2 regions of the Paenibacillus sp. fava2 genome follow, and region 1 is predicted to be linked to the other one. Evidence: a T-box and tRNA genes for the amino acid it is inferred to sense, from the RefSeq annotation. Region 1 holds a T-box; the other holds one or more tRNA genes.

Region 1 (3,858 bases):
CCGGCGTGCTTTCCCTGAGGGGAATAGGCGGAACGGAGACAGGGACGGCCTGGCAGCAGGAGGAGTATACAGTGGCCTACTCTCCCGAGCAGGAAGACCGGGCAGCTGCTGCTCCGGCTGAGGGCAGGGAACAGGACGGCGATGCCCTGTACGAGAATTCACTGTGGACCTATGGCGAGGGAGCAGCGGAAATTCCTGCAGACCAGCAGGAATACACCTCCTTTATTCCCGATGCGGCAGCGGTCAATCCGCTGGTTCTGGAGAGCTCCGTCTATACACAGGCGGCCGGACCTGCTGCCCAGCCGCATAAGGAAAAGGAAGCAAAGCTGCGCACGCACAGCCTGGAGGATCAGGCGGGATTCACAGGCGGAGCGGCGGCGGAAGCCTGGCAGAAGGGGAAGGCACCGGCGGAGCCGGTATCCGGGTATTTTTTCGGCACGCGCGAGAAGGAACCGGCAGTGAAACCGGCCGCTTCTGCTGCTGAGATTACGCGGGACGGGTCCGGTGATGCTGCAGAGGAGATTGTTCCCGCAGCTGCGCAGGCGTTTGATTTCGCGGATATCGCCTCCGGTCAGCTCTATGCCGAGAGACAGGAGGAGCCGGTTGTTGCGGTTGAGCCTGAGTATACTCCTCCGGAAATCCAGGAAGAAGCGGTGCTGCCGGAGGCGGAGGACACCAAGGAGAATGATACGCTTCTCTCACCGGAAACACTGCCTGTCCAGGAAGAAAAGGCAGATCTCAAGGTTGCGCTCGGCAGCAAGAAGGAAGAGGCAAGCTCCGCCAAGGAGCATCTCACCTTCTCTTCCCTGCTCAGCTCAAGCCGGGCCCAAAAGGAGCAGGAGAGCGCAGTGACGGCTGCAGCGGTTCCGCAGCCGGAGGTTCAGGAACCGGGGAATGACAGCGACTGGAAGAGCCGGTTTATCAACAGAACCGGCGGTGCGGAGCTGTTCCGCAAGGTCCGGATGTGCATTGTGCAGCGGGAGGATACGCTGGATACGATTGCCGAGAAGTATCAGCTCAGCGCAAGGGAGCTGGTAATGTACAACCGGCTGGCCGGACAGAATGTGGAGGAGGGGCAGGTTTTATATATTCCTTAGGCCGGGAGGCTTAAGGAATGGATCAGGACAGAGCAGCGGTTTTTCCCGTAATCGGGAAACGCTGCTTTTTTGTTGTTTGCGCACCGCGTTTGTGCTGAAACAACGGTAAAAGTCCCGTTGTTTCGGCGTTCCCGCCGCGCGTTCCCGTTGAATAAAGTCAATTCTCCGCACAGACCCGCTGTTTGTGCGTATGCTGGTTGACTAGGAATAGTACTAAATGTATTATGGGAGTAAGTAAAACTTAGCTAAAGACTGGGAACGGGAAGAGTAGGTCGTCAGCCCTTCAGAGAGCGGAATTGTAATTGCTGTGAATTTCCGCAGGATGCATGCCACCGAAGTCGCCCCGGAGTCGCCCTTCCGAAGGTTAAGCCGTTATCAGGCTGATCGTGTAGGATGTGGCCGGACGCAGCCGTTATCTGCATGAGTGTCGCGCTAAGCTTGGAGAACCGCAGGTTCCCGGGCACAGGGTTATTTGGTATTAGCGCGAAACAAAGGTGGTACCGCGAAAGAATGGCCTTTCGTCCTTTGAGACGAAAGGCCTTTTTGTATTTTCAGAAGAAGAAGAAATTAATGGAGGTTCTGAACATGGCTGATGACATCAAAGCGGCAGAGATGCTGCCGGACACGCAGGAAGCGGCAGCGCAGGCTGCGGCTGACAATAGCGCTAAGAACGACATGCCTACTACTTACGACCCGAAAGCGGCAGAGAACAAGTGGTACACCTACTGGATGGAGAATGAATTCTTCAAGGCCGGCCAGCGGCCGGACGCAGAGCCTTACAGCATTGTAATCCCTCCGCCGAACGTAACAGGGATGCTGCACATCGGGCATGCGCTCGACTTTACCCTGCAGGACATTCTGATCCGTACCAAACGGATGCAGGGCTATGATACCCTCTGGCTGCCGGGAACGGACCATGCCGGGATTGCTACACAGACGAAGGTTGAGCAGAAGCTGCGCCAGCAGGGCATTTCCCGCCATGACCTGGGCCGCGAGAAGTTCCTGGAGCAGGTATGGGCCTGGAAGGACCAGTATGCCGAAACGATCCACGGGCAGTGGGCGAAGATGGGCCTGTCCCTGGACTATTCCCGCGAACGCTTCACCCTGGACGAAGGCTTGACCAAAGGCGTACGCCAGGTTTTTGTTGAGCTGTACCGCAAAGGCCTGATCTACCGCGGCAAGCGCATCATCAACTGGGACCCGGCTGCACGTACAGCCCTGTCTGATATTGAGGTTGAATACAAAGAGGTTAACGGACACCTGTACCACCTGCGTTATCCGCTGAAGGACGGCAGCGGCCACATTACTGTAGCCACTACACGTCCGGAGACGATGCTCGGCGATACAGCGGTAGCGGTGCATCCGAAGGATGAGCGTTATAAGGATCTGATCGGCAAAACACTGATCCTGCCGATTATCGGCCGTGAAATTCCGATTATTGCTGATGATTACGTAGAGAAGGAATTCGGCAGCGGTGCGGTTAAGATTACTCCGGCCCATGATCCGAATGACTTTGAGGTAGGCCAGCGCCACAATCTGCCGCAGATCAATGTGATGGATGAGGGCGGCATCATGAATGAGGAAGCCGGACCGTATAACGGCCAGGACCGCAGCGAATGCCGCAAGAACATCGTAGCTGACCTGAAGGAGCAGGGCGTTCTGATCTCGATCGAGGATCACGTACACCAGGTAGGCCACAGCGAGCGCTCCGGCGCCGTAGTTGAGCCTTACCTGTCCACCCAGTGGTTTGTAAAAATGCAGCCGCTGGCTGAGGTGGCCATCAATGCGCAGAAAGAAGGCAACGGCGTTAATTTTGTTCCTGAGCGTTTCGAGAAAACCTACCTGAACTGGATAGAAAATGTCCGCGACTGGTGTATCTCCCGCCAGCTGTGGTGGGGACACCGCATTCCGGCCTGGTACTCGGAGTCCACAGGTGAAGTGTTCGTAGCCTACAGTGAAGAAGAAGCCCGCGAAATAAGCGGACTTGATGATCTGAAGCAGGATGAAGACGTGCTGGATACCTGGTTCAGCTCGAACCTCTGGCCGTTCGCCACACTGGGCTGGCCTGACGAGAGCAGCAGCGACTACCAGCGCTACTATCCGAACAACGTGCTCGTTACCGGATACGATATCATCTATTTCTGGGTAGCGCGCATGATCTTCTCCGCCTTTGAATTTACCGGCCAGAAGCCGTTCGCCGATGTATTCATGCACGGTCTGGTACGCGATGCCGACGGCCGCAAAATGTCCAAATCGCTCGGCAACGGGATCGATCCGCTGGATGTTATCGAACAGTACGGCGCGGACGCTATGCGCTATATGATTTCTACCGGTATTACTGCCGGGCAGGATCTGCGTTTCCGGATGGAAAAGGTAGAGCAGGCGCGCAATTTTGCCAACAAGATCTGGAACGCATCACGCTTTGCGCTGATGAATCTGGAGGGCGTGAACTTTGCAGATATTGACATTTCAGGTGAGCTTACAACGGCCGACCGCTGGATTTTGCACCGCCTGAACGAAACTTCCCGCGATATTACGCGTCTAATTGACGCGTACGAGTACGGCGAGACCGGCCGTCTGCTGTACAACTTCATCTGGGATGATCTGTGCGACTGGTATATCGAGTTCGCGAAGCTGTCGCTGTACGGTGCGGATGCGGCTGCCAAAGCCAAAACCCAATCCGTGCTCGCTTACGTGCTCGACCGCACGCTGCGCCTCATTCACCCGTTCATGCCGTTCATTACCGAGGAGATCTGGCAGC
Region 2 (3,858 bases), 2.7 Mb from region 1:
CAAACAATTGAATCAGCAGGAGGAGAAGAACAAATGGCAAACATTTTTATCGGCGGGGCCTGGCCTTACGCCAACGGCTCCCTGCATCTTGGCAGACTGGCAAGCATTCTGCCCGGTGACATTCTGGCCCGGTACCACCGGGCTGCCGGCGACAATGTGCTGTACGTATCCGGCAGTGATTGTCACGGAACACCGGTGGCGGTCCAGGCCGCCAAGGAAGGGGTTTCTCCGGGAGAATTTGCCGGAAGGTACCATCATGAGTTCGTGGAGTGCTTCAGCAGGCTGGGCTTCACGTATGATCTGTATACACGCACAGATCAGCCGGACCATCACCGGGTCGTCCAGGAGCTTTTTCTCCAGCTGCTGGACCAGGGATATCTGTATACCAGGTCCACGCTGCAGTGCTACTGCGAGCAGGACCGGCGTTTTCTCCCGGACCGCTACGTGGAGGGGATCTGTCCGCACTGCGGACAGCCGGCGAGGGGTGATCAATGCGATTATTGCTCAGCTCTGCTTGATCCGGCCGATCTGCTGGAACGGGTCTGCAAAATCTGCGGAAGCCCTCCTGTACTGCGACCTACCGAGCATTATTATCTTGCATTGTCGAAGCTGCAGGATGAGCTGGCTGCTTACGCAGATGCCGGAATCGGCTGGAGGGAGAATGCAGTACGGCTCACTAAGAGGTACCTGGAGGAAGGACTACAGGACCGTGCAGCAACCCGCGATCTGGATTGGGGGGTAGATGTGCCGGTCAGCAGCTTCAGCGGCAAAAAAATCTACGTCTGGATCGAGGCGGTCAGCGGTTATTTGTCCGCCAGCAAACAGTGGGCCCGGCAAACAGGCGGGAGCTGGGAGGACTTCTGGCTGGAAAGCAGCGGTGACAGTACTCCCGGCCGGGACATCCGCGCCTATTATGTGCACGGCAAAGACAATGTGCCGTTCCACAGTCTCATTTGGCCCGCTATTCTTACTGGCGCGGGCGGACTGCATTTGCCGGACCGGCTGTTTGCCTGCGAATACATGACCCTGGAAGGCCAGAAATTCTCCACCAGCCGGAACTGGGCGGTCTGGGTTCCCGATATACTCAGCCGCTATCAGCCGGATTCTCTCCGCTATTTCCTCATAGCGAACGGTCCCGAGAAGCGGGACACTGATTTTTCCTGGAGGGAATTTATTTATAGCCATAACAGTGAGCTGCTCGGAGCCTTCGGAAATTTCGTCAACCGGACCCTGGCCTTCATTAATAAGGCGTTTGCCGGCCGGGTGCCCCAGGGAGAAGCAGATCCGCTATGGAGCGATGCGATTAATGAATCGTATCTGCAAGCCGGAAAGCTTATTCAAGCAGGCCGGTTCAAGGACGCGCTTGAGGGCATTTTCGCAACAGTCCGCCAGGCTAATAAATCCTTCGACGAGCAGAAGCCCTGGGCAACCTTAAAGGAGAATCCCGCAGCCTGCAGCCATACCCTGTATAACAGCGTACAGATTATTGCCAACCTGGCTAACCTGTTAGATCCCTTTATTCCTTTTTCCTGCGGCCGGATCCGCTCCTTCCTCTCTCTTGAGCAGCCCTGCTGGCACAGCATCTCCGTACCTGCGGGACAGACCATTCAGGACCTGACCCTGCTGTTTGAGCGGATTGATCTGGAGCAGATCGAGGAAGAGACAGAGCGGCTTCAAGCGCAAATGACCGGAGCCGGTTAGATGTGCAAAATAAACATCCGGGTATAGCCCTGAGACCCATTCTTATGCCGTCCGGAGCACTTTCCGGTCGAACATTTATACAGCTCCGGTCCTGCCCGGCTGCATCTCCAGCAAAAACCGTTTCACTTCAGCCACAAGCACAGGAACGATATGCGGGTACGTCACTTCTTCCGGAATTTCTGTGAAGCTTTTAATTTCAGCCATTTCATATTGCGGGATCTGCCCGAATCTCCGGACATCCGCCAGATAGAGCTTGCCGAAGCTCTCGGGCACTCCCTGAATAGCTACCGAATACACACAGACCGGAGTCAAGGAAAACTCCTCTGCACCGGTCTCCTCATACAGCTCCCTGCCCGCAGCAGCATCCGCCGGTTCACTCGGCTCAATATGTCCGCCGGCGAACTCCCAAGTAGTCCGTTCACGGTGCCTGGCCATGATCCACCGGCCATCCTGCCTTGCCGCAATCACTACATATTTGAGCAAGGCTTCCTCTATACCTGTTTTATGTATCGTAACTTTCACCGGCCGCCCACCTTTGTCATCATAATGATTATAAACGAATTCCATTATATAACAGCCGGTTTTTAGCTGTCGCGCTCTTTTCTCATACGAAGATACATTGGGTTCCGGCGACATCCGCCGTCTGGTGCTTACAGGACTTTAAGTGTCCTTTCGTTTTAGTTCAGCCAGCCGTTCCCATTGCTCCCGGGTCTTGTCCTCCCCTTTGTAATAATCCACCCGGTCTGCCGACTGGTACAGCTCTTCATAGGGTAAAATATTGATTTTACCCGAATCGGGGTATTCCGCTACATCCAATCCGTTATTGGTACGCAAATCAAAATACCTGCACGGAACCTCCGTATGATTATACAGCTGGTGCGCCCCTTCCGGTCCGGTCTCAAAAAACACAATATCCCCTGCACTCAGCTCCTGGATTCCCTCCGGTGTTCTGAGCATGGCCTTCCCCTCTATCATTACAAAAATCTCTTCTGCATTTCTATGAAAATGAAATGGATAGGAGTACTTTCCGGGATCGAGTGAGCGGATATCAAAAATGAGATGCTAAATTTACATTCAGAAAATAATAGTTGCCATCAGCTGACATGCTGTGGTATTATAAATTTCGTTGCAGGACGGTAGCTCAGCGGGAGAGCACTATCTTGACAGGGTAGGGGTCATGGGTTCGAACCCCATCCGTCCTATACGTGAGAAGCCTTATTTTATAAGGCTTCTTTTTTATTGTACTTCTTCGTCACACGGATGTGTACCTTCTGAAGGCATATACGGTAATCATTCACAGATTAGGCTAATGTGCATAATATTATCGTAAATCCTTTTAATATTGGAGGTTCATACTCATGTATAGCTTTTATCCGGTGCATAACGTTTATCCGGTTCTCCGCAGTTCAACTTTTGTGCCCGTTTGGGCTACCTCAACTCAAGAAGCACTTCGTTTAATGAAAGATTCTGTACAAGGGGAACGAAATGATGAGCTCTTCTATGATCAACTCATCCGGCTTGCCCCCGACCAGGGACAGGTTGATGTGATCATCTCCATCCGGAATGACGAACGGATGCATAATCAAATGTTCCGGCAGATGTACAGAGAAATTACAGGACAAGAAGTGACTGGGGTAAGCAACGAAATTCCTGAGCAGGCCGATTCGTATATTTCCGGGTTACAAAAAGCCTTTCAAGGAGAATTGTCAGCAGTTGAGAAGTACCGGAAGATATGGTTTGGCCTGCCGTATGGTGTCTATAAGGATACTTTGTATGGCATTATTCTTGATGAACAAAAGCATGCAGCCAAGTACAATAATCTGTTAATACAAAATTTAGCTGCTAAACGGTGAATACCATTCATGAATCTTCAGGATATTAAAATAGAATACGACCTCATAGTCAGCCTCGGCTCCTCCTGCGCACCTGCCATTAATTTGAGACGATACGGCCTCCGTAAGTTCTCCATGCCTCTGGACTGGATGATCTCTGCTTCACTGAGCGATGTGACCCGTTTGATAAAAAGCCGCTTTAACCGCTTTATGGCTCTTGAAAATCTGAGCAGGCTGGATGAGACTCATTTTTATCTAAACGACGGAAATCCGGTGTATGACGGCTCTGACGGTCAGAGTCTTTCTAAATCCTATTTGATCAGGG

What was found. The T-box of region 1 lies ahead of AC4G46_RS25565 (valine--tRNA ligase). A T-box ahead of a tRNA ligase gene usually reads a tRNA of that ligase, here a tRNA-Val.
Region 2: it encodes a tRNA-Val, which carries the amino acid that the T-box ahead of AC4G46_RS25565 (valine--tRNA ligase) is inferred to sense. The anticodon was not compared.

The regions. Positions count from the first base shown of each region.
Region 1 covers NZ_CM177755.1:5,819,645-5,823,502, reverse strand. The annotation lists gene AC4G46_RS25570 (LysM peptidoglycan-binding domain-containing protein) at 1-1,097, shown strand, start outside; T-box leader at 1,343-1,626, shown strand; gene AC4G46_RS25565 (valine--tRNA ligase) at 1,710-3,858, shown strand, end outside.
Region 2 covers NZ_CM177755.1:3,122,499-3,126,356, reverse strand. The annotation lists gene metG (methionine--tRNA ligase) at 34-1,701, shown strand; gene AC4G46_RS13325 (NUDIX hydrolase) at 1,777-2,223, opposite strand; gene AC4G46_RS13320 (cupin domain-containing protein) at 2,362-2,748, opposite strand; tRNA gene AC4G46_RS13315 (tRNA-Val) at 2,832-2,903, shown strand; gene AC4G46_RS13310 (ferritin-like domain-containing protein) at 3,060-3,554, shown strand; gene AC4G46_RS13305 (DUF1796 family putative cysteine peptidase) at 3,564-3,858, shown strand, end outside.